3 regions of the Cytobacillus sp. EB106-05-05-XG126 genome follow, and region 2 is predicted to be linked to each of the others. Evidence: riboswitches for the same ligand, from Rfam matches in the RefSeq annotation. Region 2 holds a riboswitch; each other region holds the start of a gene.

Region 1 (10,205 bases), on a different contig from region 2:
TGGATGAGCGCTCAGGCGATAAAGGCCGCTCGGATACAATGATTGTGCTTACCGTTAATCCAAATAATAAATCCATTAAGATGCTGAGCATTCCTCGTGATACCCGAACAGAGATTGTAGGTAAAGGATTTGAGGATAAGATTAACCATGCTTATGCATTTGGTAATGAAGAGATGTCCATGGCCACTGTTGAAAACTTCCTGGATATTCCGCTGGATTACTATATTAAAGTGAATATGGAAGGGTTTAAGGATATAGTGGATGCTGTAGGCGGCATTACAGTTAATAGCTCACTAGCATTTAATCAAGGCGGCCATAAGTTTGCTGAAGGAGCCAACAATCTCAATGGTGACGCTGCTCTGGCATATGTCCAAATGAGAAAGCAAGACCCCAATGGAGACTTTGGGCGCCAGGATCGCCAGCGCCAAATTATCCAAGGTGTTATTAAAAAGGGAATAAGCGTGAACTCCCTGACAAACTTTGATGATATTTTTGGAGCACTTGGCAAGAACGTGCGCACCAATATGACATTTGCCGAAATGAAGGATATTCAAAAGAACTATCGGGATGCTGCGGGAAATATTGAACAGATGACCATATCCGGCAATGGGCAGACAATAAGTAATATCTGGTACCTGATTGTTTCAAGCGATGAGCAGCAAAGAGTACAAAATGAATTAAAGGCACATCTTGAATTGAAATAAATCAATTCTTTATTACGATAGAAACAGGGACAAAGCTTATTCTTTGACACCAAATTCAGCAATATCTATAATGATCATCGTATTGCCATATGCACATTTGGAGATTGCATGGACATATCCCCTTCCATTTTGGAAGGGGATTTTCTTATTAATATTCACACACCTAAAAATAGAAAAAGGCGAAGCGGCCTATGCTTCACCTTCTGTGATTAAAACCGATCTTTATGCTTCTCAAACACTTTCTTCACTTTCTCCACAACCACTTTAGAACCGCCCTTATCTTCCACTCCTTCAATCATCATAGCCATTAGGAGTTTTGGAGATTCAGGGTTGTATGCAACAAAGAGGCCATTTTCCTGCCCTTTTTCTTCCGCACTGCGTTTTAATTCGGCTGTTCCCGTTTTCCCTGCAAGCGGATAGTCTTTCATGTTTGCAGAACGTGCAGTTCCGGATGGATCCTGTACCACTTTGATCATGGCAGATTCAACCGTTTTGGCGTTTTCTTCACTTATGATGTTTTCCTTCCACACCTGGTTCTTTTCTTCCTCCTCCATCAACACAGGTTTAATTAGTGAACCTTTGTTAATGAATGGTGTATACGATGCGGCGAGGTGGAGGATATTCATTTCTACCTCAGCCTGGCCATAACCTGAATCGGCGAGTTTAATTTCACTGTCCAGACTTCCGATTTGGGATGGCTCCATAGGGAATTCGTACGGCATTTCTTCTTCAAATCCAAATTTCTTTAGGCCGGCTGAAAACTTATCTTTCCCTAAGTCCAATGCTTCCTTCGCAAAATATATATTGTCGGAGTACATCATCGCTTTTTCAAAATTGACTGGAGCATTTGGATCCTTTACCCTGGTGACTTGATAACTGCCCCATGATTTGCTTTTTTGCCACTTCAAACCTTTTACATTAATGGTTTCGTCAAGTGTCAGCGTTCCTTCAGACAATCCAACTGCTCCAGTGATTGGCTTCATGACAGAACCTGGTGCGTATGTTTGTTTGAAACGATTCATAAGAGGCATATCCTTATTTTCCTCAAGCGCCTTCCATTCCTCCCCCGAGAATCCGAGCGATGCCTGGTTTGGGTCAAAGCTTGGGCTGCTGACTAATGCAAGGGTTTCACCTGTGACAGGGTCAATAGCGGCTGCTGTCCCAGGACTTCCTTCCATTTCGTTGTATAAATCCCTTTGAAGCGTAATATCGATAGTCAGCTGGATATTTTCCCCGTTTTTTACAGGCTTTTCAGCCAGCACAACTTCTGAGCCGTCCTTTTTCTTGATGCCGATTTTTACTCCGTTCGTACCTTTCAAACGTTCTTCAAGAACCTGTTCGAGCCCTCTCTTACCGATAAGGTCAGTGCTGGAATAGCCTTTTCCCTCCTGCTTTTTCAGTTCATCAGCGCTGATTGGCCCTACATAGCCGATCAAATGGGCGGATGCCTCTCCAAATGGATAAATTCTGCCTTTTACATCCTGCTTCAATACACCTTTCAGGGCAAATACCTTATCAAGCGTATCTTTATCATCAGGAGATACCTTCTTTAAAGGCACAAAGTAACCTGGCTGCACCCAGCTGGCATTTAGAGTTTTATTAATCTGCTCCTCTGAAATATCCAGTGCCTCTGATAGCCCTTTAATGGTTTGCTCCTTTTGGCCTTCCATCTGCTCAGGAACGACCCCGATCTCGTAAAGAGTTCCATTTAGGGCAAGCGGATCTCCCGTCCGGTCCACAATATCGCCTCTTTGCGAAGGCACAGCAGAGTAAGTAATTTTATCTTCTGGTCCCAGCTCCGGGAAAATATATGTCGTATCCCAGGCTACAAACCAATTTTCCTCATCCTCTTTCTCCTCTTTCACTAGATTGGCATCATGAGTGAATTCAATCTTTCCAGCAGCACTATCCATGCTTGCCGAGAATGGAAGAGCTGCCTTTTCTTCTTTCTTATACTCCTTCTCCATATCTGGTTTATATGTAACCTTTAAATTGCTGATTTCCAAATCCTTGTACACTTTTTCGTAACGATTAACATACTCTTTTTTACTGATGGATTTTTTGGCGTCAACAGACAGGAACTCATACATCTTCTCAAACTCCTGTTTGTTCCAATGCTCCACATACTGTTTAAAGCGGTCCTGCGGCTTAATTTCCTTATTGCATCCACCCAAGAAGGCCAAAATGAATAAAGAAATAAATAGAAAAAACACCCTTTTCATGCAAATCCCTCCTTCCAACATATTACCATTTTCTCCGCTTTTGTTACCACTGAAATGGTACCAGTTTTTCAATCAAACGTTTGATTGATTTTTAATTACAATGAAAATGAAGCAATAAAAAAACCCAGATAACAAATCTGGGCACACCCTCTCCTATCTATCATTCCACTGGTATAAATTTGGCAGCTAACGTAAGTTCGATTTCATCACCTTCATCAGCGTAAAATACGTATTCGATTACCCCAATCTCGGAATCACCAAGAATGATATTAACTTTAGAACCGCTATTAACGAAAAAATTCCCGAAGCCGCTTTGAGCAACCACTTTATAACGTCCCACTGGCAAATCCTTGCCAACAGTGAAGAAACCGGCAGACAGAACTTTGGGCTCTTGTTTCTTTTCAACGATTTTACCTTCAGCAGCAGCCAGCTCTGCTTTTTTCGTTTTGATTTCTTCAGTTAAGTCCCTCAACTCTTTACTGCTCTTTTCCACTTGCTTTTGCAGCTCTTTCATTTCTTCTTCTGCGCGGCTTTTATTTTCTATAATTTGAAGGGCGTCATTCTTTTCCTTCTCCATCTCCTGAAGCTCTTCTTGAATATCTGCCACTTCTTTTGTATGGCTTTCCGACTTGTTTTTTAACTCTCCTAATAAGACTTCCCGCTCTTCAATCTCTTTCACCAATTCATCAAGACTAGCCTTTTTGCCATGTAAATCAACTTTCGCTGTATAAGAGCCAATAAAGTAGAATACTCCACAAAGCATAACAACACCTGCCACAGCAATCCAAAACCAAATACTTCCCAAAATCTTTCTGCTGCTATCATTCTCCAAAACTTCTCCCCCATTCATCAGTTCATGGCGCTATATAAAATATATGAAGGGCCAATTCCATTAATGAGAGAGATCATTTGAAAACAATGAAAAACAGCCGCCCCAAAAAGGATGGCTGTTTGCTATGTATTATACTTTGCTGGCTAAGATGGTGACCATTGCACTAAGAAGAACGGTAAAGAACAGTAAGGACACATAAAGCACCTTTTTCTTTATCCTTTTTTTTCTTTTAATTTCCTCGGGTGTAATCCACATAGACTTTGACATCAAAAAATTAGCTCCTTTACATTTGATGGCAGCTGGCTGGCCTTACCATCGAGATAGAGGCCCCTTTAGCTTTGCGTCATTACCTTTCAGTAATTTTGCCCTTTAGTATTATCGGCTGCCTTTTTGTTTGTTTTAGACATTATTTGTCACTCGCAAAAAGTTCGAAAATTTAGGCAACAAAACTCTAATACCCACCTCAAAGAACTTTAAACCTTAAATCAAAAATTTTGTCGGTTTTTCCCGATAACATAATGAACAATTTCGTTCGTTATTAAGGTATAATAGGGTTAATATCAAAAATTACGGGAGCTGATTAACATGCCATTAGTACATATGAAAGAAATTTATACCCCTTTAAAGCTGGTGGGAATAAAGTTTTTTAAAAGCAAGGAAGGCAGCACTTATATAAAAGTTTTAAATTACCGGCGCAAAAAGCTATTCATCTAAGTAATGAAGCGTCTCTGCCCTTTTCATAGACAAGTGGATAACTGCCGCTAGAATCAGGGCAAGAACAATCCCGAAAGAATCAAAAGCCACATCAAATACTCTTCCATCTCTTGCAAAAAAAAGCTGAAGAATTTCAGTTGTGACTGCAAAAGAAAAAGCTGATACGCCAGAATAAAGCAAATTTCCCTTCAGCGAAAATAGCACAACCGTTAGAATAAAGAAGACAAAAGCATGCCCCAGCTTTCGAAGCAGGAATGCCAAAGATGGGCTTTCAGGCATCGCATGGAACAGATCGGCAAAAGATGGATTACCGTTCCAGTTAAAATGAAGAATCCCATGCTCTAAAAAGTTCTCTAAACTCGCTGAGCAAGTACTTATGAAAATAACCGTACACCAAAATAATAAAAAAACATATCTGATCAATCTCCCCACCTCCTCCTTCCATACATTCTTGCCTTCGCGAGGGGTTGTATACAGAATTGGAACTTTAATAGTATAGGTAAGTACAAAAGACGGGCAAAGCCCGTCTTTTGCTATTTTTCAGCTGCCATGTTTGAATAACAAAAGCCCTGCGAAGACGATCCTCTTCACAGGGCTTTGCGGTAAATTCTTATACTTTTATTCTTCTCTGAGTGTAAATAAATAATATTGAAGCTGCCAGCAATGTCAGTAGACCCATGGCTAATAAATTATAATGGTTCGTTGCAGTATTAGGCAGCTTACTTCCACTTGCTGCTTTCTTTTCTTTACCTGCAGCAGTTTTCACTTTATCAGCTAGGTTTGGATCTGACTTGCCGCCTGAAGCTGGCGTTTTTCCTGGAACAGGGGTATTATCAGAATCTCCATCCTCTTCAGGGTCTTCTCCAGGGTCTTCTCCAGGCTGTTCTTCACGATCTGTAACTACATTTTCGGATGCCTGAGCAATAACCATTCCTTCATCATTCAGAGCTTCAACCATGATGCGATAGCTCGTATCGGGTAATAATTCTTCAAAAAGATAGCTGCTGCTTTCAGAATCCAGGGAATCCATATACTCACCATCTAAGTAGACATCATAGCCGGAAATCTCTTCGTCTCCTTCGTATGTCCAGAAAGCTTCAATCGAGTCTTTATCTGTTTTCATATCGGTAAAGTAGAAGTCATCACTTGCTGTCCATACATATTCCCAGGCATAATCAACGGGTTCCTCTCCAGCATAGGCTTCCAAGGTAATCTCATATGGTGTTCCTGGCTCCAGTCCTTCAAAGGTATAGCTTGTTTTAGAGGAATCCACTTCATCAGCCAACTCTCCGTTTAAATAGATACGGTAGCTACTGATGTCTTCTTCCCCTTCATATACCCAAGATGTTTCAATCGAAGTGCTGGTTGTATCTATCCAATCGAAATATAAATGTCCTTCTTCACTGTAATTTCCGTATTCAACATACACACCTTTTGCTTCAAGCTCTTCAATCACACGCATGGCTTGTGATCCTTCAGATAGGTCGAGCAGGTCATTGTTATAGAGACTTACATATTCCAGATGCGGCAGCTCCAGCAGGACCGTAATATCCGTAATTGGAAGCTCATTCGCACTAAGCATAACCAAATCCTTCAAATGAGACAGAGGGCTTAAGTCTTCAATATTGTTGCCATCGATACTCAAGAACTGCAGTGCGCCTAATGAATTAGCCCACTTAAGGTCCGTGATGTCCGTATAAGCGACATTTAGAGCCATAAGATTGAGGCTGCCGAGAGCAGACAGATCTGATAACGGATTATAGCTGACTTCTAGAATTTGAAGATTACGGAGACTTTCGATTCCCTTTAAATCCGTCAGTTGATTATTATCCAAAATCAGAAATTCCAGTTTAGTCAGATTTGAAAAGTCAGGTATTGCTGTTATTCCATTTGAAGACAAGAAAAGGTAATTTAAATTTACAAGCTGATTCAATGGTGAATAATCCTTCATATTCGTGTTTGATAAAAAAAGAGTGGTCAAGTTTTTCAAAGAAGTCAGCGGCTTCAAGCTTGAAATTGGATTATCAGCCAAATCAAGATCGCTCAGCTTAACGAGACTGCTAATCGGAGTAAGATCGCTGATCTCGTTCCCCCATAAAGAGAGAGATTCAAGATTCACAGCCTTTTCAATACCTGACAAATCTTTTATAGAAGCTGCTCCAATATAGAGATGGGTAAGATCAAGCATATCACTCTCTTGTACATCCCTGACTATTCCAAGCGTTTCCTTAATGGCCTTTTCCAAGTTCTTATCTTTGAATGTAATGACTTTGCCCGAAGGCGGCTTCTTGCTCGTTACATCCAATGCTGCTCTTCCAATCAGCTTTCCATTTTCATAAGCTTTAACCTTAAAAGTGTATGTGGTATCAGGTTTAAGATTTTCAATGATTTTTGAAGTGGTATCCCCTGATAGCTCTTCTTCTTTCCCATCAAATATGAACACATATTGATCCGGATAAGAATAGTCCTCCTCGTCCTCTGTCCAATATCCCCATTCAAGTCCAATTCTTGACTCGTTCACAAACGTTGGGTAAATTTCGAGATTCACATTTTCCTGCAAATCATGATAGACTTCAACACCTTTGGCTTCTAAAGCCTCTATTACCGCAAGGGATGGAGCATGTTCTTCTATTTGCAGATTTCCATATAGATAAACAACCTGCAATTTTGCCAGATCTTTTAAGAAAGTAAAGTCATTAATATCGGTGTAGGATAAATCAAGATTGGCTACATTTAACAAGTTGGATAAAGCGCTTGCTTCCGTAATCGGATTGTCTCCAATATCCAGGATAATCAGTTTTTTCAAGCCGGATAGTGGAGTTAAGTCCTGAATCTGGTTGCCGTAAATCACCAAGTGATCCAGGTTAACGGCATCTTCAAGTCCCTCTAGTGACTCAATGTTCATATTGGGTGCAGCAAGAGATGTTAAACGTTCAAGGTCACTTTTATATAGTTCGCGTTTCAGCCCTAACTCCTCCTGAATGGCAAGAAGCAGGTTCTCATCAGCGATGGCTGTCTTTTCACCCTGGGGGGCAGAGAGTGTTGTAAAAGAATGCACCTGACTAGCAAGCACCTTGCCGCCTTTTAGGGCTTCGACTTTAATTTCATAAGAAGCTGAGGCATTAAGTCCTGATAAATGATATTCATATACCCCGCCGTCTAACGTTTTTTCCAGTTTTCCATTCACATATAATTTGTACTCTTCAACCGTATCGAGATTATACATACCCCATGAAATTTGCGCGGATGATTCAGTGATCCGGTAAGCTGTCAGTAAAAACGAGGAGGCTTCCTCAAGAGTTTCAACTGTGACTCCCTTCGAAACCAGTGACTCAAGAACGGATGAAGTTCCTAAATCCAGGTCCAGATAACCCGCTTCCACCTTTTCCAATTGCGGCAATAATAAAAGTACATCAATATTGGAAACAGGCAAAGACATTAATTTCACGGAAGTCAGTTTGCTTAGTTCCTCCAGAACAGAAATGTCTGAAACAGAAACGTTTTCAATTTTTAGCGTCTTTAAATTCACTGCATGTTCGAGCCCTTTCAGGCTGGTAATATCACCAAAGCTATTATTAATCTCAAGGGAGGCAACGCCAGTAAGATCATCCTTTAAGATAGCACCCTCTGCTTTCCCAATTGCAAATCGAATCAGTTTCTCTAAATTAGCATCTTCAAAAGAAACCTCTTCCTCTTCAGCTGGCACTTCAGCTTTTTCCTGCTCACCGTTAGCTTCATCTGAATTTCCTGTTTTTTCTTCACTTGCGCCAGTATTGGAAGGCTGCTCAGAAGCTGGCTGAGAATCATCGGCATCCTTTTCAGTCAGGTCTTCATCACTTTTCTTCACCTCAGTGACTTTGACCTCCTTCGAGTCACTCACATCCTGATCTTCTGCCTTTTTTACTGCATATGTATATGTCTGATCTGATTGAATATCAGCATCTATATACTCATATTCTTTTATTACCTTTCCATCCAGGTTTGAAGTTGATTGTAATTTTGCACTAATGGATGTTTCCTGGGAGTTTTTGATGATAAAGAATGTTTCCTCGGCATCTGTCTCAGACAGGGTTTTCCACTTTAGAATGACCTGCCCTTCTTGATAGATTGGATCCATCAGGTCAATGGCAGTCGAAGGATTCTTGCTTTCTTCTGCGTTGGCAGCCGGACTGAAAAAGGAGAAAATCATGGTTAAGACAACTGCTAAATGTAACCACTTTCTTTTAGGCATTCTCACTGCTCCCTTTATTGTAAAATTTTACTATCTCTATTTATATATGAAATATATACTATATATAGGCAGTTGTATATCGCGATAATTGTCGTAAAAAATATATTTTTTAAGGGTGATAGAGTTGAAATATGCGGTCCTATTTTTACTGCTCGCAGGATCTGTTCTAACAGGCTATTCATTATGGCAGATACGTGATTCACATGTTCAGACAGAGGAAAAAAAAGAAGAAGCAATGGAGATTTTAGAAGCTTCAAAGGCAGAACCGATCAGTTTGGATTTTCAGCCGAACGAGACAATTGGCCTGCTCACCGTTCCAAAGCTGCAAAAGGAAATCCCCATTATCGAAGGAACGGATGAGGAGCAGCTTGCAGCCGGTGTGGGGCATTACCCCGGAACGGCATTTCCCACCCAAAAGGATCAGATTGTGCTGTCCGGACATCGTGATACAGTCTTCCGGCAATTTGATCAATTGGAGTTAGGAGATATCTTCACTGTAAAACTCCCTTATGGAGAGTTTTCCTATGAAATTTATGATACGAAAATAGTCGATGCAGATGACCGCACAATTATAAGAAGCACAGCTCCCGATGAGATCCTGACTGTAACAACCTGCTATCCCTTCAGCTACCTTGGTGACGCTCCAGAAAGATTTATTTTTTATGCGAAACCGATAGATTAATAAGCAATCACAAGGATAACACCTGATAAAATGGGTGTTCTTTTTGTATTCTCTGCACCTTTTCTCATTTATCGCCACGCATGTGAATAGGATAATAAGTATACAACCTCTATGTGGAAAAGGAGCGTTATTCATGGGATTCAAAAGACACCAGCAGAATACAATCCTTAAGATCATCATCGGATTGATTGTGGCGGCTATAATTCTGTTTGCTTCCAAATTACTTTTCTCATCATCCGAAAAGCAAGCCACAGAGATTGCGGAAAAATTTTACTCCTACGAACAGGATGGAGAATTCTCCTCATCATGGGAACTCTTTCACCCCAGTATGAAACAGAAATTCACAAAAGGACACTATATCCAGGACCGCGCCCACGTTTTTATGAATCATTTTGGTGTAGATACTTTTACATATACTCTAGGCAAACCCGAAAAGCTTAAATCCTGGAGAATGTCCAAGGAGGACACTGCCATCAAGGAAGTTTATAAGCTTACTGTCATCCAAACATTCAAAGGGAAATATGGTAATTTTGATATCGAACAGGACATCTTTGTGGGGAAAGAAAAAGATGAATGGGCGATTCTGTGGGATTATAATAAGTGACAATAACAACGAGGCATTAAGCTAAGATCTAACCCCTAAACTCAATTACTTCTACAAAACTAATCGGTCTCGATTGTGCTCTTTTTTACTGCATGGCAGCTGTTCTTTTGGACACTTTAAATAGATTGTTGAGGCATTCTTTCTTGATTCTTTCGTGGCAGATGAAGTCATGGCGGATTTCTTTTTCCAGCTTTGATACGATTTCTTTAATATGTT
Region 2 (10,205 bases):
GTGGAGAGCGATGGAAATCGTTTCACCTAAAATTCCGTCCATGATGCAGAAAATCAGAGACCTGAAAAATGATGGCTTACAGCCTGTCATTTACTGCTGGCGCGGCGGCATGCGCAGCAAAGCGGTCACTACTTTTATCACGTATGCGGGCGTTTCAATCCCCCGTTTAATCGGGGGCTATCGAGCGTACCGTCAATATATTCTGGAAAACACAGCAGATTTGATTCCTGAAAAAGCAGTTGTTCTGCACGGAATGACCGGCGTCGGGAAAACAGATGTGCTGAAGGTATTAAGCGAAAAAGGCTATCCTGTTATTGACCTTGAAGAAATGGCAGGACACCGCGGATCGATCTTTGGCTCCTTTGGTATGGGAAACGGCAGTACACAGAAAACATTTGATGCACTATTGTATCAAGCCCTTTCAGAGGTTAAAGGCTCCCCTTATATTATTATGGAAGCTGAAAGCAAGCGAATAGGCAAGGTTGTTCAGCCGGACGAGCTTCTGGATACCAAAAAAACCGGTATTCATATTGATATGTTTGCAAGCATGGAGTTCCGTGTCCAGCGCATCCTCCGTGACTATGTTGCACCTTATCAAAAAGAAGAATGGTTCAAGCCGAAAGTGGATGAAAGCCTTGTGTTTATTAAAAAACGGCTGAAGGATACTGAAATCCGCGAGCAGCTTGATGAATCAGTTGAAACGGAGGACTACGAACTATTTATCAAGCTTTTATTAGAACACTATTACGATCCGCGCTATGCTTTTAAACAGCATGACTATGAGGGCGAATTCCACCATGTAAATGCAGATGATGTGGAAGCAGCTGCACAGCAGGTTATTCAAATAATTGAAAAGCAAAATGCTCCCGTCTTATGACGCGGAGCATTACTTTTTGAGAGCGACAAAAGTAATATTTTTATAAAACTGTGATAACTATCTATTTTAGTCAGTTGACACTGTGGTATGATGATAATAATATTGAACAAAACGTTCTTAATATGGAACTAAATTTGATATAATCCTATTACATACAAAATAAGGTGTGTGGTATACGATGATCGGTGATCGTGTAAAAAAACTTCGTCAGGAAAAGAAAATGTCCTTATCCGAGCTTGCAGACCAAGCCGGTGTGGCAAAATCATATTTAAGCTCACTTGAGCGCAACCTTCAAACAAACCCATCGATTCAGTTTCTCGAGAAAATCGCGGGTGTTCTGAATGTACCTGTGGACCATTTGATCCATGAGCAGATTAACAAGGAAGATTTGGATTCCGAATGGATGAAAATTGTTAAGGAAGCGATGGAGTCTGGAGTTTCAAAGGAGCAGTTTCGGGAGTTTTTGGATTTTAATAAGTGGAGAGTTGAACAGAAGAAGGACTAAGTGCAACCTGTCAGATTGGGACAGGTTTTTTATTTGGTTTAAATTATCCAACTTAGATGCAATCCCATTACCGCTGTATATAAAACAGACGCAACGATAGAAAGCTCCGGGATAGGCCTCCTAAAAGAAAAACTCTGTACGAAAATTAAAGCAACAAGAAAACAAGATAGTGCTTCCTTTAGAAGAAGAAAAAAGACAGGATTTGCATTATAAACAAACTCCATTAATGGGTTTCCTTCTTGAATGAGACCATACTGTATTCCAAAGTAAGTAATAAAGCCATCAAGAAAGTTCAAAAATGCAAGGTATGCAAATATCCACTTCATCTCTTTCCCCGCCTCTATTCTTAAATAAAAGCAGACCTTGTTGGTCTCCAATCCCCACCAAGGCCTTAACTAATCTTGTTTTACTTTTCTCTTCCTTTTTTGATGAATAAACAATCCTCCACCGCTTATGACTAGCAATATCCCTAACAACAAATTGTTATACGTACTCGTAGCCGTTGAAGGCAGAATTTGACCCTCTAAAGGAAGATTATCTAATTCCTCTGCAGGTATAGGACGTTGCGGCAGAATAGGTTCTTCACCATCATTTGCAGGATCACTTGGATCTGGTTTTCCAGGATCAGATGGATCGGAAGGATTATCTGGATCTGGGTCTAGATCTCTTTCTTCGATCATAAACCTTAACTCAAAGTTAAAACCCAGATTTTGAAACTCATTCCCAAGCTCATAAGGAAATTTCACTTCGAATTTAATATCTTCTTGATTTCCAGCCTGCAGAAACCTTGGATTTAGACCATTAAACTTGTGTAATTTGTCATCGAATAGTAGCCCTTTAGAATCCCAGATTCTTAATTGAAATTCGTTGTATAACTTTTCTGATCCATTTAAGAATTTAACTTTCGTATTATAAGTGAAGAACTTTTCCCCTCGGTTTTGGACGGTAAGTATACGAGTTGACCAATCTCCTGGTTTTATATTAGAAAGATTAAATAGGGATTGATCATGTTGATTGGTATCAATATTAAACTCCGGGTTCACATTTGCATTGACACCATTTGGGAATACATATATAGAAATAATCGAAAAAATGATAGTAAAAATGTAGATTCCTTTTTTCATGGCCGCACCTTCAGATAAATTTATAATACAAAAAAATTCTTGAAGCAAAAAGCCTTGAAATATAGAGAGAAAAGGCGGGAAACCCCACCTTTTCACATTTTATAATTATAATTAGTTAATTAATAAATTAATTATCAGACACTTCTTCCGCTTTTGTTGCATTGCCTTCAGTTACAGGATTAGGCATGGTTGTACCATCTGCAGACCCTTGAACATCATTATTTATTGCTCCATTTCCATTATGTGAATCTACATGTACACCATCCCATTGAGTTGCTTCAAGATTAAAGAAGAAGTCAATTTTATCTCCTTGGAATTTATTTTGGTTATAATTTTTACCATCTGTTTTAGTTTTGTCGTTTTTAAATGTAATTTGAATAAATACATCATCTGTATCAGTAGGATTGACAGGAAGACCTTTATAATCTAATCCACTAGCAGCAACCGTTAAAGGTGCTAAATTGATTCTCTTAGTACCATCTGTTGCTAGATATGCGCTATTGATTTTACTTTCATATGCAGAAGGACCTGCTACAAGATCTGCTAAAGTTAACTTTGAACCTGATTTAACGATATCACCTGTAGGTTCCCAGGCAGCGGATTCCGTATCAGCTGACATAAAATTAACTTCAAATTGAGATAAATATTCTTCTTTGCTGTTTGAACCGCCATTTTCAGTAGTTAGATCATCAATGAAATTTTCTGCAGTTACATTTAGTAATACTTCTTTAATAGCTAACGAACCATTGTTATTAAGCTTGAAGATTCTTTGAACATTGTCCCCAGGTTTCATATTTGTTAAATCAAAGCTGATCGGCTTCTGGCCACTCTTTCCAACCTCCAAGTCCAAAGTACCCGACGCAAAATGGTTATTAATAGTAGCAGTATCGTTAAACGCTGCCCAAGTTCCTCCACCTACCAATGACACTCCAAGTACTGCTGATGCTACACCTAAACCTAATTTCTTTTTAATTGACATTTCTTTATTCCTCCCTGGTTTCTCCCTCGTTATACGAGGTATGTAATTTTTTATATTGACTCTTACGTTTCCATAAGAGAATCAACCAAATTAAGCAGTTTTCTGATCTGTTTGTGGCTTGCTGTTTTTATCAATTTCTCTAATTGCTTGATAGATTGTTAGACCTGAGTATCCCAACAATAGAATTCCGGGAATAATCAGCAGCATTGCTGTACCTTTGCTTGATTTTGCAAAATCTATTAAATATCCTAAGTAAGGGATAGTAATACCGGTGTATACGGCAGATACATTTTGAGATAAGACTGGCTGACTATCCATGTCTTCGTTATTGTCACCTTTTGTCTGGAACATGATGTTCTCGCCATTTTTTATTAATTCTATTACTCTGTGAGTTACAAAAGTTCCATCTTCTTGAACATATGTGATGACATCATCTTTTTTTATAGTAGATGGATCATCAACTGGTTTTACTGCTATAATAGAACCTGTTTTAAAGGTTGGTTCCATTGAACCTGATAAAACAGTTTTCAGTTGATTCCCAAAGATCTGTGGTTCCCCTCCAGACGCTTTGGAAGATATGACTATGAATACCATCGTTAACAGCAGCAAAAATAACAGGATAGTTAAGGTGTTACTCAAAACCTTCATAACTAGTTTCATTACATTCACCTCAAGTTTTTTAATTTTAGTTGTTTTTCTTTTCACCAATCGCAGAAGATTCTTCTTCTCCAGATGAGTTTACACTCTCATTTTCTGTTTTTTTGCTGGTATTAGCTTCTGTTCCTGATTCTTGACTCCCACTAGAATCGCTGCTATTTTCACTGTTGTTAACTTTATCTTGATCTTCGTTATTACTGCTGCCTTGGTCTTCTACTTTGTCGTTACCTTCGCCTCCGCTATTTTCGCTGTCTTGGCCTTCACCATTTTCACTGCCCTGGCCTCCGCCATTTCCATTGCCCTGGCCTCCGCCATTTTCGCTGCTCTGGCCTCCGCCATTTCCATTGCCCTGGCCTCCGCCATTTTCGCTGCTCTGGCCTCCGCCATTTTCATTGCCCTGGCCTCCGCCATTTTCACTGCCCTGGCCTCCACTATTTTCGCTGCCCTGGCCTCCGCCATTTCCATTGCCCTTGCCTCCGCTATTTTCATTGCCCTTGCCTCCGCTATTTTCATTGCCCTGGCCTCCACCATTTTTATTGCCTGGGCCCTGACCTTCATTTTGATCATTTCCTTCCGGACAATCTTTCCCATGTGCAGGGTTATCAGGATCGCATTTTTCACCGGTATCTTCACCATCTGCTGGATCTTTTCCGTTTCCTATACCAGCATTGTCCTTGCAATTTTTTTTGGTGTATTCATCATCGCCTTCACAAAAGTCTTTTGCGGCACCAATTGTTTCCGATATACTTTCTGTGTCATTAAACGCCGAATATGTATCAGATACTAAGTAGCTAAAACCTATTAGCAAGAAGTAACAAACCCACAAGTTAGCCACAAGCTTTAGCTTTTTATTTTTCTTAAACCGCAGTTTTCGTGATTTGTTTTTGCGACTCAAGTAATCACTCATGGAGTCCCTCCTATTGGTTATATCTTTATTTCGTTAATATTTGTTCGTTTTAAAGAACTTGTAATTTGAGTATATTCCATGGTTTTAAAATTGGAAAACCCCAAATATTGCTGTTTTTTCGTTTTAAAGAACGTTTTTCTCATATTTTCTTTATTTATCTCTAGTTTTCTTACTATTTTGTAATTTATTTAGAACATTTTGTTCTTTATATAAAACAACACAAAAATAAAAAGCATTCCTTAAAGGAACACTTTCTCCTTTTAAGAAATACTTAGACAATTAACATTTTATTAATTTCTCACCAATCGCTCTTTTGCCGAGTTCTCTAGAAAGAACCTTTTGAGTTCTTCTTTCTCAATGCCCAAATTCTTTGCCTCATTAATAAGCTGGATCCAATCCTGATCTAATTGCTCAGTTTGTACCTTTGTGTTAATCACTCTTTTCCCCCCAAAATACGATTCGTATTCCAGGCAATCCAGCCATCCTAGTATCCTTCAATACCTTAGACCTGTGACTTTGCGTCCTCATTTTTCAATGAGTTTGCCCTTTTCTGTGTCTTTACTATTATTTTCCTATAGGTGTATTCTACTATGTCCATATTGATAATTATGTCATTTTTTGTCAATGTTATGAATTATTTTAATATTAAATTAGTTTATATCTCGACAATTTGTTACTGATTTTAATAAGTATCATTAAAATAATTTAAATCGGGCAAAAAATTAGTCTAAGGATTAATATTCATTTTGGAATAGAAAGAAAGACCAATCCTTTTTCTATAATTTCTGCTTATCTGTTTTACTCCACTATGTGGAACTAATGTCTTAAAAGCGTAAGAAACAAAAACTCTTTCCCTTGTCATAGCATCAAAAAACGGATTACCTGTTAAGTCCGAACCACAAATAGGACAAATCCACTTTCCAATTTCACTGCTGCTAAAAGAAGACTTTTTACAGTGATTACAAACCTTTTTATACATTAACCCCCACCTACCTTACTAAATAACATATTTATTCCCGATTAAGCTTCTTAATGCCATGCATTTACATTACTCCTTAGGAATAGTCTAGGACTAACTAACTGTTTTTGAACAATTCCAAATTCAGCCGTTTTTTCGTTTTAAAGAACGTTTTTCGTTCTTTTTCTAAAAATAGCTCAAGAATTCTCATTATTTTGTATTTTTTATTGAACAATTTGTTCGTTATAATGAAAATATCTTTATATTTTATGTTAAGGGAGTATTATGCCTATGATAGGTGACCGGATTAAAAGTTTAAGGATTAAAAAGGGATACTCAATTAATGAGCTTTCTGAAAAAGCGGAGGTATCCAAATCGTATTTGAGCTATATTGAGAGAGGCATACAGGAGAATCCTTCACTGCAGGTTTTATCGCGGATCGCCAGGACACTGGATGCTAATCTTGAGGATCTGCTAGAAGAGAACAAAGAGGACATTACCGACTTGCATAAGCTGGATGAAGAGTGGGTTTCCCTTGTCAAAGAAGCAATCAGGCAGGGTATCACAAAAGAGGATTTCTCCTATTATTTGGAGTTTATTAAATTTAAGAAGATGAACGGGGGTAAAGTTTAATTGAAGGTTAGAGGCCGTTTGCTGATTGTAGCTGCCTCCTTCCTTATCTTAATCGGAGGCAGTTTGGTCCTGTTCTCTCTGCAGGAAATGTATGCTCAGGAGAAGAAAACCAAAGATTCTTTAACCCTGGCAAAAGATAGAATTCAAAATGGAGTAAAAAAAGAAAGCAAAAATGTTCTTCAAACAGAACAGCCTTTAGATGTTTCCTTTGAGCAGGGTGAAGTCATTGGCATTTTAAAAATTCCCCGTTTGAAAGCTGAACTTCCCATAATAGAAGGAACCGATGAGGATGAGCTGGAAAAAGGGGTTGGCCATTACTCCACAACTGTATTTCCAGGGCAGCCCAACCAGATTTTATTATCAGGGCATCGGGATACGGTGTTTCGCAGCCTCGGCGAACTTGAAATCGGTGATATTTTCCTAGTCAGCATGCCATATGGTGAGTTTACATATGAAATTACCGATTCGAAGATTGTTGATGCAGATGATACCACTGTGATCCGATCCACCGCTCCTAACGAATTTCTCACTGTTTCCACCTGCTATCCCTTCTCATATGTGGGCAATGCCCCCTCCCGATATATCCTGAATGCTAAAAGAATACAAAATTAAGAGGCTCTTTCCCCAGGAAAGTGCCCTTTTTACTGCATATAGACAAACACCCTTCCCCCATATTTGAACCTGTACATATCATCTAATATATGGGTTTCCAGAAGGGACAGAGCCAGATGATCAATTTCTTAAGATTACTATTATATTTAGCCATCATCATCACAGCTATCATGCTATCAATATAAAAAGCCAGACTTCCCAAGCCTGGCTTTTCCCTTTACTTATTCAAACTAACAGCAATCTTCGATCCCACTTCGGCATTATGCTTCACCAATGCAATATTCGCTATCAAGCTTCTGCCTTCTGTCAATTCCTTCACTTTCCCCAGAAGGAATGGAGTCACTTTTTTCCCTGCGATATTGTTTTCATTCGCTTCTTTTAAAGCTGTTTCAATAACCCCAGTAATTAATGCCTCTTCCAGCGCATCTTTTTCAGGGATCGGGTTAGCGATGACAACGCCGCCTTTTAAGCCCAGCTCCCATTTTGTGCGGATCATTTCGGCTGCTTCTTCTGCATTGTCCACCCGGTAGTTTACACTGAACGGACTTGTGCGTGTGTAGAAGGCGGGCAATACATCTGTTTCAAAGCCAACGACCGGAACGCCGTTGGTTTCTAAGTATTCAAGCGTCAAACCAATATCCAGGATTGATTTCGCACCTGCACAGATTACGGCAACATTGGTCATTGCAAGCTCCTGAAGGTCAGCTGAGATGTCCATTGTGGTTTCAGCTTCGCGGTGAACTCCGCCTATTCCGCCTGTGACAAACACTTCAATGCCGGCAAGCTCTGCACAGATCATGGTGGCCGCTACAGTTGTGGCACCATTTTTCTTCTTAGCAACTAAGTATGGAAGGTCGCGGCGGCTTGCTTTTTCAACGTCCCTGCTTTGGGCCAGGAACTCCAGCTCCTCATCTGAAAGACCAATTTTAATTTTACCGTTTAAAATGGCAATGGTTGCAGGTACAGCACCGTTTTTGCGGATGATTTCCTCTACCTCTTTTGCTGTCTGAACGTTTTGAGGGTATGGCATTCCATGTGAAATGATGGTGGATTCAAGGGCAACAACCGGTTTATTTGCTTTCTTTGCTTCTAACACTTCTTCTGAGTACTCAAGCCATTTTTCTAACATGATGTCACTTCTCCTTAGTCGAAATATTGTTTGAATGTTTCCTGCAAGCGTGTGTTGTTTAAATTAGGGTTAACGGTTTCAAGGGACTGGAGAGTAAGCATCGAGCAGGACATGCCGATTTTGCAGGCATCCTCAGTGCTAAGGCCTTTTAAATGGGCAAAAATAATACCCGATACAAGCGAGTCCCCTGCCCCTGTCACATCAGCAATTTTCACCTTCGGAGGAAGCTGCACACCTGCTTCACCCCTGTTTGTAAAATAGATCAGTCCTTTATCTCCCCGGCTGATGACGACTTTTTCAACACCTTTTTTCATAATCTCCTGTGCCGCCTTAAAGAAGTCTCCTTCATTGCTGATCTCTTTCCCTGTTAGTGCTTCTGCTTCATTTTTGTTGGCAATCAGCCAGGTAACACCTTTCAGGTCTTCCGGCAGATTTTTTATTTTTGGTGCTGAAACAGGTGTAATGCAAAGCGGAATGTTCTCTTCATAACACCTTTTAATAATCTGTTCCAGAACCTTGGGCGGGAAGTTTGTATCGAGAATCACCATTTCGGATGATGCCAGGTAACCCCACTTTTTCTCGACAAACTCTCTGTTAACGCTTTCATAAATGGACATATCAGCGAGTGCTACAGCCATTTCTCCTTCAAGGTCAAGCACTGCTGTATAAGTACCAGTGGTAGACCCTGCCAGCGACTGTGAAGGAGTGATATCAGCAAAAGCTTTCGTATATTCCAGAAGCCATTCGCCTTCCGGATCATCTCCCACTACGGTCATCAAACCCACATCACAGCCCAGCCTGCCAAGGTTTTCAGCAATGTTGCGGGCCACTCCGCCGCAGGATTGGGAGCTTTCTGCAGGGTTCGATGTTCCGAATTGGAGCTGCCCGGTTGTTTGGATTTTCCTGTCAACATTGGCTCCTCCCACACAAAGCACTTCTTTCTTTTGCGGCAGAACATAGGCTCTGCCGAGAATTTTCCCCTGCTTGGTCAGTGAAGAGATATAGCCGGCAACAGCGGACCTTGAGAGCCCCGTTTTTTCAGCCAGCTCGTTTTGGGCAATAAAAGGATCCTCTTTAATCAGCTGCAAAATCAATAGTTCTTTATCATTCATAATTGACCAGCCCTGCCTTATTAAACTTTTGTCTATATTATAAACTTATGTCTATTTGTAAAACAAGTGTTATTTTTCGAAAAATTTGCAGAGATAATAAAAAAGCCTCCCGCCTTAGGCGGAAGACCAAGCTTTACGCAGCCTTATCGTCTTTTTTAATATCCTTTAAATAATACTTTTCTGAAGTGAAAAACTCGTTTTTCAGCTGTTTGACCTCTTTGCTTAGAAGGAGGACAGCCACGATGTTCGGTATTAAGATCATGGCAAGAGCCAGATCAAGGAATTGCCAGATCGTTTTCGCCGCTCCTACTGAACCAAGAACAATGGCAGCAATGTAAACGACTTTGATGGCTTTTCCGGCAAAAGAGCCAAAAAGGAATTCTGCCATTTTGGATCCATAAAAGACGACGACAATGATCGTTGAAATGACAAAAAATACGAGTGATATAGCTACGAGAATACCTCCAAATGATCCAAAGTACTCCGTAAATGCCGCTGCCGTCAGGGCTGAAGGATCCTTCATTGCCCCTTCCCTTGTCCACACACCTGATGAAAGCACAACAAATGCAGTGGCGGTACACACAATCAGCGTATCAACAACAATACCGACAATCGCCCAGAAGCCCTGGCGCACCGGGTGATCGGTTGTGGCAGCAGCATGGGCAATCGGAGCGGTTCCGAGTCCTGCCTCATTGGAATATAATCCTCTTGC
Region 3 (10,205 bases), on a different contig from region 2:
ATTCACCTTTTTCAAAAAGAAAATACTCATAGTCACTGTAGCTGTACGGCAGCGTCTCCATCAAGGCTTTTTCGTATAAATCCATTTTGCTGCTCTCCAGGCAATAAGGAGAAATCGCCTTGACGGACATCCGGGTAAAATCCATGCAGGCGTAATAGTCATCAATTTCTTTCAGATAATCACGTAATTTATGGATAAATGCTTCTGCATACGGGCCCATCCGATTCCAGTCCTTATTGGCTGAAAAGTAATCGAGCCAGTAAAGCATGTAAGGTGTCATTAAGACATTTGGCACATTTAAAACACTAAGTGCCTGTTCATCATTGCGTTCAAGAATCTGAAGGTGCACATAGCCAGCCAATATCGGCAGGTTAGGCTCCTCTTCCATGGAGGATTTCAGGTTCTCGATCTCCGCTTCACGCCATTCTTTCTTTTTGAAAAAATGCGTCCATAGCAGCCGGTATAAATGTGTTCGTTCATATTCCATCCCAAAAGAACCGGTGATCAGTCCGGCAGAATCATCCTTCAGCTTTTCGATAAATTGATCGAACGCGAACGGGAGGGAGTGCACCGACAGTTTATTCATGATCTCAACGGAATCCTCCATCAGGGACTGATAGAGATGGCGGTAATAGCGGTCAATCAATTCCTCGCCATGGCCGTACTTCCTGCTCAGCGCCATTAGCTTTTTGAATGAAAAAACATAGCCGATCAGAAGGTAAAGAAGCTTCCATTCCTGCTCCACCGGTGCTCCCGCTTTCATGCGGCGCAGATACACATGGAAAAGCTCAGGCAGGACATAAGGACGGGGCTCTCCCTGTTTTTCCATCAGCTCGGTAAAGCTTTCGTCGAATGAAGCAGCCCAGAGATCATAATCCGCCTTCATCTGGCCGGAGGATTTTAAAAGATCCTTCGCTTTTTGAAGTCCCCAATTCTTGGCGGTCTGCTTTTCCTTAATCGGCTTCCGCCACTCTTCAATCCACGTGGACACACTCCTGGCCTTGGAAAGAAGCTGCAGAAAGACCGCGGTCTGATGGCGGCAAAAACCTTCGGCCGGACAGGAACACTCACTTAAATGAATGTACTCAAGATCCAGTTCTACCTTTGCGGGAGTCACATCCTGTACGGTCGCCAACACCTTATCACCTTCAAAGCGAAGCTGATACACAAGCCCCTGCCGAAAAAGCATCAGCCCCTTCTGCACCAGGCGCGCATCCTCCTCATCCTCAGCCCGCAGCAGCCCCTTCAGCTCATTCGCTGCAAACTCCAAAGGCTCCAAAAACCGCTCCGGAATCATATTCATACCTCCTAATTGGTAACAGGCACCACCGAATTTTGTCGAATCTATTTAGAACAAGGCTCCCGTAAAACGGGTTAGTCGACCCTGTAAAGTACATTCCTTTATTATAACATTTAGGACAGCTGGAATGAAGGTGCGCACTGTTTCAAAAAAAGGTTGAGGGAAGTTTTTAACGGGAATCGAGAGGGGGAAATTTTCGATTCCTTTTAAAGGAAATGGTATGATAAATTTAACGCTTTAATGGAACAGGGTGAAAAAATGACTGCCGTACAAGCTCGACAACAGGAATCAAATAAATATTCGCTGCAGGATGCAGGCTTCAAAAAAATGATGATTGCAATGACGAGTGCATCCATTTTAGTATTTGCCAATTTATACTTTGTGCAGCCGATTATGCCGCTGCTGGCAGATTCATTTGACGTCACATCTGCAGCAGCCGGTTTATCACTGTCTGCTGCTGTAGTTTCTATGATTTTCGGATTATTATTTTTCGGATTTCTGTCTGATCGAATCGGACGGGTTTCCATTATGAATTTCACTCTTGTCTGCACCATGATTCCGCTGGCGCTATTGCCGATTGCGCCTAATTTTGAAACCTTTCTGGTGCTTCGCTTCCTGCAGGGCTTTTGTATAGCGGGCCTGCCCGCAGCAGCCATCGCCTATTTAGGGGAGGAACTCGCCCCAGGCAGCATCAGTCTCGGCATCACCATGTATATTGCAGCGAATGCCATTGGCGGAATGGCCGGCCGCATCTTCGTCGGGTACATTGCAGATATGGCCAGCTGGCAGACTTCTGTCTACTGCCTGTTTGGATTTTCCATTTTGCTATTCATCATTTATTTTATAACTCTGCCAAAATCTCATTATTTTAGCCCCAGTAAAAGATCTGTACAAAAAGACTTGTCAGGAATGGCCTCACATCTGAAAAATACGAAGCTTTTCCCTGCATTCGCGATGGGGATCCTCCTCCAATTCTCGTTTACAGGAGTATGGACGTACCTGGCCTTTTATCTGGAACAGGACCCCTTTAATCTCTCTGTAAAAAATATTTCTTTTACCTACCTGGCGTACAGCTTTGGTATAGTAGGCTCCATTCTGGGCGGAAGGTTATCCTCTTATTTCAGGCAAACCACACTGGTTTCGGTTGGAACTGTCATTTTAATAGGAGGGACCTTGCTTACAAATGTGCAATCCTTATCGGTAATTGTGATAGGCCTATGCCTGACCTGTCTGGGGTTCTTTGTGGCGCATTCACTAATGGCGGCTATTGTAAATGAGCGCGCTGCCCATCACAAAGCCGGTGCTTCGAGCCTCTATCTCGTAAGCTATTATCTTGGAGTCGCAACCGGTGGGACGCTTGCCGGTCTGGTATGGCAGACCGGAGGCTGGACGGGGATTACCGTGGTTTCCTTTGGACTGATTCCGGTAGTGGTGTGGCTGTTGACAGGAAGCAGGAAGGTTCTTCGCTGAAATGATAGGGTGTTTTGGGAGGGATGAGCGGGGTTAACTGGGGTAACTTCGGACCGAATCAGCAGAAATGATGTAGTTTGAGTCTGAACTTGGAGCAACTTCAGACAGAGAAAGCAGAAATTATCCACTTTGAGTCTGAAGCTGGGGGAACTTCAGACACAGAATGCAGGAAAGCGCCATTTAGAGTCCGAACCTGGGGTAACTTCGGACACAGAATGCAGGAAAGCGCCCGTTAGAGTCCGAACCTGGGGTAACTTCGGACACAGAATGCAGGAAAGCGCCCGTTAGAGTCCGAACCCGGGGGTAACCTTCGCCCAGAGCGATCTAATTTGTCCTCCAGCACAAACCCAAAGCAGGAAAGAACTGCTTATTAACCAAAAAACTCTTAAAAGCCCCAATCAAAAACGACTGGGGCAGCATATTTAGAAGATATTTTATCTAAAACTGCAACTAGATGCATTCATAAATATCGTTATGTGCGGATAGCCTCAATTTCTGTGCGGATAAGATTTTTTCTGTGCTTTTAACCCAAATTTCTGTGCGGATAGAAATTTTTCTGTGCGGAAGGCATTTGTCCAATTTCCGAACCACATCTCCGCCACTCTAACGAGGATCCCGTTCCAGCCCAGTTTTCAAATCAATGACCTTAACCGGGTTCTCCGGTGCATCAACCGTTTTGCTCGCAGGGGCCGCATTTCCGTTTTCCACCCAGTCAACTAGCAGGTCAAATGATTGATGAGCATAAGGCAGCAGAGGCTGAAGCTCTTGATCCGGATCGGTGCCGGGGTTCCAGACCAGGCTGTCGACATGGTTGCCGTTCTCAATCGTATACATCCGGTGAAGATCCTGCTTTCCGGCTTTCTTGACCAGCTTTTGATATCCCTTTGCATGGATCTCCGGGAAAATAAGTGAATCAAGGGAACCTGTAAAAGAAATAAGCGGCACATCAATATCGCCCGTATTGGCCACCGCCTTAATATTTTCTTTCACTTCCTTCGGCCGGGTCACATACTTATAATCTTCAAAAATAGGATCATAGGAACGATCTCTCACGCCATTAACGAAGTTCAGGTAATTGCTCCAATCCGTCCGGCCTGGTGCTTCCGGATCGAAATGGTCCCGATAGATATTCAGCGAGATAAACCAGTATACCTGATCATGGTAGGCCCACAGTTTTTCCGACCCTTTTGGCAAACCTGCTTTATATAGCTCTTTAACCGCTTTTTGCTGGTCTTTGCCGTTGCCGTACAAAGCTTCCTCAGCATTATTCACAACAGTGGTCAGGGAACTGATCAAGTTTTCTTTTTTCTCCGTCCAGAGAACACCTTCCCAATCGACTCCTCCATCAAAAAGCCGCGGTTCTCCGGTTTTCTCCGGGTCATCATTTTCAAGAGCATAACGCACGACGTATCCGCCATTGGAAATTCCCATCGCATATGTAGGAACCTTATGCTGTGCGGATACTAAATCGCTCGCCGGGTCAGAAGAATCGGCCGGATCGATCAGCCCATCCGAATGTGAGCTGGCTAAGTACTGCTGAGCGGCTTTCGTAACCTGGCGGAACCGCTGATGCCATTCTGCTACACTATCATCTTCATTAACCAAAGCATTTTTTACTTTTGCAAATGGATCATCCGAATCAGCCTCCCCCTGGGTGCCTTTATCGATCGCAGCAAAAGCATATCCTTTTTCCAATACATAATCGCTGAAAAGCAGATCGGTCGACGTTTCATTTCGTGTCGCCGGGATTCCCGAAACAACCAGCCGGCCATTCCAATGATCCGGAACCCTGATGACAAACTGGGCATCCTCAAAAACACCATTTACCTGAGTCCCTGTTACAGAAGCGGGCTTGTACATTTGATGCCATCCGGTTCCTTCCGCTGCATTTCCCCATAGATAAGGAGTCAGGCCGATATTGCCGTAAAGAGTTGCCTGCTGATATTGCAGGGGATTCTTTGTTGTGAGCCAGTTGGTGCCGGCGCCGTCAAAGTATTGTTCTGTTACTGTGTGCGCACCAGGTATGATCGCCTGGTTTTCCACAGCAGTTTGCTCCGCAAAACTACTTTCCGGAAAAAGCGAAAAGCTTAAAACAGAAGCCAAAGATAACGCAATCAGCTTATTTTTCAGATAAATCCATCCCTTCTTCATTATCTCTTACAGTTCTATTCTACTTTTACTAATTATGGGAATCATGGGTCTTAATGTTTAATTATAAGAATTTTCAGCATATAGGATAGCAGAGCATTTAAAATTGTGATACCAAACCGATACTAGTACTATAGACATATAAATAGAACAAGTTGGAAGCAATGAGAATTCAAGGTAATTTGGGCGCTTGAATGAATTCGAGCTAGTAGCGCAACCGGCCAGCACTTACAGGGGAACAGTTCTTTTGTAAGGATATGTTCTGACAAACTTTTTTTGAAAAGAGGAAGAGCATGCTTACAACGTATCAGCCTAATCATGTTAAAAGCACACAGGTCCTAGAAAAAGAAGCTGTTTTGGCTGCAATTGAAAATTCTCTGGCGATGATTGAATTTGATGGGAATGGGAAAGTGCTCTGGGCAAATGAAAATTTTGCCCGCACTGTGAAATATCGGGCAGAAGAGATGCCAAATATGCAGCATAAGCAATTTTGCACCCCAGAATTTGCCGCCAGCAGGGAATACCAGGAGCTTTGGAGAAATCTGCGCAAAGGCAAAAGCTTTCAGGAAAAAATCCAGCGTGTGACCAAACAGGGAAACCTTATTTGGCTCGAGGCTACATACACACCGGTCTTCGGGAATGACGGCAAGGTCGCTGGTGTCGTGAAGATTGCAACAGATATAACAGAACGGGAAACGAATACAGCACAGGTGGCATACCAGCTTCAGGAAATGTCAGAAGCCCTTAGTGAAAAAGCAAAAGCTGGAATTGAGAGAAGTGAAGAGGCCGCTCAGGCAATAGGCAAGCTCGTTCATGAGTCCAAAGGAAACCTGGAAATCCTCCATTCTCTAAAATCACAGGCACAATCCATCGGAAGCATCGTAAAAACGATCCGGGAAATAGCGGCGCAAACCAACCTGCTCGCCTTAAATGCAGCCATAGAAGCCGCGCGTGCAGGCGAGCATGGCAGAGGCTTCAACGTCGTTGCCGGAGAAGTGCGAAAGCTCGCAAACCGGGTGCAGGACTCTATTCAGGAAGTCAACGCCCATATTGAAGGAATATCAACTGAAATCAACAAAATTAGTGACGCTACCCTGCAATCGCAGTCAGGCATCTCTGAAAATCAGGTTCTTAATGAACAGGCGGTATCCGCATTTAAAGATATCGGGGAAGCAGCAAAAAAGCTGGATGAGCAGGCGAAAGGTTTTAAGGGTATTTTATAGGAAAACGTATAAAACGTTATGATGGGGCGGCTTTTATAGCAGCTCTTTTTTTGTTGATAGGAAAAATGGATGGCGGCGGAGAAATTCTATAGTATGCAGTAAGTTAAATGAAAAAGAGGTATCCATATGCCATTTTATTATGAAGGGAATGTATATATCCGCAGGAGTGAAACTGGAGAGAAGGTAATCTTTGAAAATCCGGCCGCTATTAATGAGAGTGTGGAATATATCAATAAACATAGCATTAAACATGTGGGTGTGTCAGATTTTGATTCTCCAGATGTTTATTTTTTGAATGAATGCCCGGGCATTGAACATTTGGATGTTTTTAATTCTTTTATAAAAGACCTGAGCGGCATTTATAGCTTAAGGGACCTAAGGATTCTATCGATAAATGAAACAACCACTAAAAATGTTTTTAAAATAGGAGAACTTAAGAATCTGCAAGAAGTATACGGGCAACTGCCGAGTAAAACGGCCGGACTGAATGAATTAAGTAAGCTAAACAGAGCCCAGCTGTGGAGCTATAAGCCGAAAGCCAGGAATCTCACTGAATTTAGTGGGTTAAAAAGCTTAAAAGAGCTTATTTTAACACAATCAAATATTGTCACACTTGAAGGAATCCAAGAGATAGTGAGCCTGCAAATGCTTCAGTTGAATTATCTTAGGAGTTTAAAAGATGTTAGTGCGCTTCGCAAAGTGAAGGCTCCGCTGATTGATGTGGAGTTTGAGAGCTGCAAGGGGGTTGAAGATTTTTCGTCTATTGGTGAATTGATGCATTTGGAACAATTAAAGCTGATTAATTGTGGGGATATACCCTCAATTCGCTTTACTGAAAATCTGCCTAAGCTAAAGGCTGTTATCTTTCCCGATACGCATGTACAAGATGGCGATCTCTCTGTGTGTGAAAACATTGAGGAAGTGTATTACACCAAGCAGAAAATTAAGAATAGGGATCCGGAAAAGGATATGAAGCTTGGGGATCTGGCTCTGCCTACAAAAGAGTGGGAAACGAGAATGGCAGATGGTGATGATCTGTTCACAAAAGAAAATATAAGAGCTGCCAATAAGGTTCTTGATTCGTTTATGAAAAATCTGACCCAAGATAGCGGTTTGACGGAAAAAGAGATCAAGAAATATGTAAAACAAGTGACTCTAAAGCTGAACAAGCTAAATGAAAAGTATGATTACTTTATCGCAGTCTAACGGGCAGTAAGACCCCCACTTCAAGACTCAGAGGAATCAAAGGAGGATAAGCGGGGGTCAAACTGCCCGTAAAGGCCCGATTGGTTCAACTAACAATCAGTGGGGGATAAGGAACCCCCTGATTGAAGTTTCACTTTATTGAAACACTTGAAAGAGAAGAGCTCTGTGAATACATTATGGAAGCTGCAGGCATAGCGGGTTTGGAGTTTGACGGGGACATCACAGAGGAGTGGAGGGAATGGTAATAGCTGTTTTTGAAAGGAGGTTTTAATCATGGATATTCCAGAAGAAGCTGACCTAATATCGGTGTTTGAATCATTGCCGGGGAGAAAAGATGAGACGGAGAATTTTTATTATGACACTTCATCTTTTATTTTTGAAAACGAAAATGAAGTAATGGAGGTCAGGCTATCTCCTTTTTATGATGAATTTATAATGGATGTAAAAGAAAAAAACTCTAATGAAGTTCTTTCCTATATGAAGCTGCTATCTGTAAGGAAAATAGAAATTGCCGCGGACGAAAAGGAATATGCGATCATTCGATTGTTTCATGGTGAATCAGATTTATATGAAAACATTATAGAAATAACATTAAGGCCCAAGTTTAAGCTGATTTTTAAAGAGCAGTATCGGTGAGCTGACCCGCGTTTCTAAGAATAATGAGAGTAGCTGATGGTATGAGAATTCAGGATAAAGACTTTACCCCACAGTTAAAAACGAAGATTGAAGATATTGAACAGAAGCTCAAAGAACAGGCTGAAAGACTCCAAAAAGAGCATAGAACTGCTTTTTCAAAGAAAGGCCTTAAATTGGAAGCTGCCTTTGACCAAGAGGGCAATGATGTCTTTCAGCCTGGATACAGTTCCTCCATTTCAGTAGGATTTACTGACAAGAACGGTGACCTCATAGACTTAAAGATTATTAAAATTTGGGAATGCGAACGCATCTTTTTAGGCATGCCAGTCTTACGGGAATTCCCTGGTTCCAAAGTGGCCGGAGAGCTCCTGGATGAATCGCCGGAAGAAATAAGCATAGAATTAAAGGAATATATGGATGAAATTTTAACAGAAGAGACTAAATAGGTGGATTGAATAGAATCAGGAGGATAGAATCTTATGACCAGTTTAGTATTAAAGCTGCCGAAGGAATTTGAAAAATATCGGGCCGAATTAGAAAAAACAGCTAAACCGTTTGTCAGCATCCAAGCAGAAAGAGGGGAGACCACCCTTTTTGAAAGTAAGTTTGGAGGACATCCCTACCTTCCAAAGTTGAGCGATCACCCAAAGGATAAGCAGGGGAATTATATGAATCTATTTGCACAGATTAATTTCGAAGAAGTTCCCCACATTGAGCCGATGCCTGAAAGCGGGATTCTTCAATTCTATCTCTCGCCGGCTGATGATGTGTACGGGCTTGATTTTGATAACCCGACTGCGCAAAGAAACTTCCGGGTTATTTATCATCCAAGTATTGTAAAAGATGAGGAAGACCTGGTGGCAGACTTTTCGTATGTACCTGATTTAAGTAATGAATATGATCCGATCGTCCAGGAAGCAAAGATGAGTTTCCAGCTTAAGATCGCTCCTGTACCTGCTGATGACTTCCGTTTTGAGGACATGGTCAATATCGACTTATTCGAATCCATCGATCATCCCGACTATGAAGATTTACATGAGCTCTACTTTGAGGAGTTAGGTGCAGAGGGCCATAAAATAGGCGGTTATCCTTACTTCACCCAGCAGGATCCGAGAGAAAAAAATGATCCAACAGGAGAATATACCATACTGCTATTCCAGGCGGATACGGACGATGATATTGACCTGATGTTCGGGGACAGCGGGGTTGCAAACTTCTTTATAAAAGAAGAAGATTTAAAAAACAGGAATTTCACTAATGTCCTTTATAATTGGGATTGCTGTTAGGTGAACCTAGTAAATTCCCGTATCATGTTTATCAGTCTGAAAGTTTTTATGAATGTGAGCCTTTGCGCATAATACATTAAAACAATGAAAATTTAATTCCTATTGATACAGTCTTTCGGAAAAGGGGATTAAACATGTCAAAAATAGTCAAAGCTGATGTTCTAAAAAAAGAATTAGATCAAATCTATGAGACAGATAAGAAAAAGCTTCGAACCAATACTGTCCTATATGGCCATTTAGGAGAAGGCTGCTGGCATACCCACATACAGCCAGGCCTAGTACTTAAGGCGATCGTGGATTATGAAACAAAAACAAAGGTTCACTTTCCATCAGTTTATAAAGAATTTTTAAGAAACTGCAATGGCTGTTACTTATTTGACATCCTTAGAGTGTCAGGAATAGGCCCGGAGACTTACAGAGGGCTAAGTTATGAAGAACAGGTTCACCAGGCATTTGATTTAGAAGTTATGCAGGACTTATACCGAAGAAAAGGAACCCCGGAAAATCATTTTATTTTTGCTGATTCGCTTGTGAAAAATACGTACTATGTGATTGATATGCTTAACGAGAATATATTGGAGATAGAATATAGATCCAAAAAAATCCTGAAATCCTATAAAAATCTGGAACTCTTTTTTAGGGAAGTGATTTTGGAGGGGAAAAACAATATAGCAAATAGGATATTCTATGAATTTGAGTAAATGTATGATATTGAGTTCTTTCGATCACGTTAGGCAGAGGGGAATTTAGGTGGAATTAAAAGAGATTATTCTTCACGACGCAACCAATAGACAAAAGAAGAATGAAGTTGGCTTTAATCTCCAGACGAATGTTTTTTCACTGATAGTAAGCCGTTACTTGCAAGGGGCATTAACTGATGAAGTGGAATCTTTGATGGTTTACTGTTTGGCAGGTATGAAGGAAACCATCGTGGAT

The links. Region 2 has a riboswitch for cyclic di-GMP ahead of AC3WTL_RS00320 (anti-repressor SinI family protein). Riboswitches for the same ligand answer to the same signal wherever they lie in the genome.
Region 1: it holds a riboswitch for cyclic di-GMP, as region 2 does, so the genes downstream of both, AC3WTL_RS14060 (hypothetical protein) here and AC3WTL_RS00320 (anti-repressor SinI family protein) in region 2, are expected to answer to the same signal.
Region 3: it holds a riboswitch for cyclic di-GMP, as region 2 does, so the genes downstream of both, AC3WTL_RS13385 (methyl-accepting chemotaxis protein) here and AC3WTL_RS00320 (anti-repressor SinI family protein) in region 2, are expected to answer to the same signal.

Annotation. Positions count from the first base shown of each region.
Region 1 covers NZ_JBYTDU010000003.1:202,487-212,691, reverse strand. The annotation lists gene tagU (polyisoprenyl-teichoic acid--peptidoglycan teichoic acid transferase TagU) at 1-704, shown strand, start outside; gene AC3WTL_RS14065 (penicillin-binding transpeptidase domain-containing protein) at 914-2,926, opposite strand; gene AC3WTL_RS14060 (hypothetical protein) at 3,087-3,758, opposite strand; cyclic di-GMP riboswitch class I at 4,050-4,135, opposite strand; gene AC3WTL_RS14055 (VanZ family protein) at 4,461-4,895, opposite strand; gene AC3WTL_RS14050 (leucine-rich repeat domain-containing protein) at 5,083-8,703, opposite strand; gene srtD (class D sortase, LPxTATN-specific) at 8,819-9,385, shown strand; gene AC3WTL_RS14040 (hypothetical protein) at 9,519-9,989, shown strand; gene AC3WTL_RS14035 (hypothetical protein) at 10,075-10,205, opposite strand, start outside.
Region 2 covers NZ_JBYTDU010000001.1:55,701-65,905, reverse strand. The annotation lists gene mnmH (tRNA 2-selenouridine(34) synthase MnmH) at 1-877, shown strand, start outside; gene AC3WTL_RS00350 (helix-turn-helix domain-containing protein) at 1,056-1,382, shown strand; gene AC3WTL_RS00345 (DUF5658 family protein) at 1,421-1,708, opposite strand; gene AC3WTL_RS00340 (LPXTG cell wall anchor domain-containing protein) at 1,778-2,506, opposite strand; gene AC3WTL_RS00335 (TasA family protein) at 2,634-3,485, opposite strand; gene sipW (signal peptidase I SipW) at 3,576-4,145, opposite strand; gene AC3WTL_RS00325 (hypothetical protein) at 4,171-5,049, opposite strand; gene AC3WTL_RS00320 (anti-repressor SinI family protein) at 5,340-5,486, opposite strand; cyclic di-GMP riboswitch class I at 5,516-5,604, opposite strand; gene AC3WTL_RS00315 (hypothetical protein) at 5,777-6,028, opposite strand; gene AC3WTL_RS00310 (helix-turn-helix domain-containing protein) at 6,299-6,640, shown strand; gene srtD (class D sortase, LPxTATN-specific) at 6,641-7,252, shown strand; gene AC3WTL_RS00300 (pseudouridine-5'-phosphate glycosidase) at 7,470-8,381, opposite strand; gene AC3WTL_RS00295 (carbohydrate kinase) at 8,396-9,493, opposite strand; gene AC3WTL_RS00290 (alanine/glycine:cation symporter family protein) at 9,627-10,205, opposite strand, start outside.
Region 3 covers NZ_JBYTDU010000003.1:47,428-57,632, forward strand. The annotation lists gene AC3WTL_RS13370 (SWIM zinc finger family protein) at 1-1,297, opposite strand, end outside; gene AC3WTL_RS13375 (MFS transporter) at 1,559-2,770, shown strand; gene AC3WTL_RS13380 (alpha/beta hydrolase) at 3,374-4,900, opposite strand; cyclic di-GMP riboswitch class II at 5,067-5,150, shown strand; gene AC3WTL_RS13385 (methyl-accepting chemotaxis protein) at 5,212-6,141, shown strand; gene AC3WTL_RS13390 (leucine-rich repeat domain-containing protein) at 6,268-7,347, shown strand; gene AC3WTL_RS13395 (hypothetical protein) at 7,470-7,592, shown strand; gene AC3WTL_RS13400 (hypothetical protein) at 7,621-7,983, shown strand; gene AC3WTL_RS13405 (hypothetical protein) at 8,025-8,429, shown strand; gene AC3WTL_RS13410 (YwqG family protein) at 8,463-9,269, shown strand; gene AC3WTL_RS13415 (SMI1/KNR4 family protein) at 9,404-9,970, shown strand; gene AC3WTL_RS13420 (hypothetical protein) at 10,020-10,205, shown strand, end outside.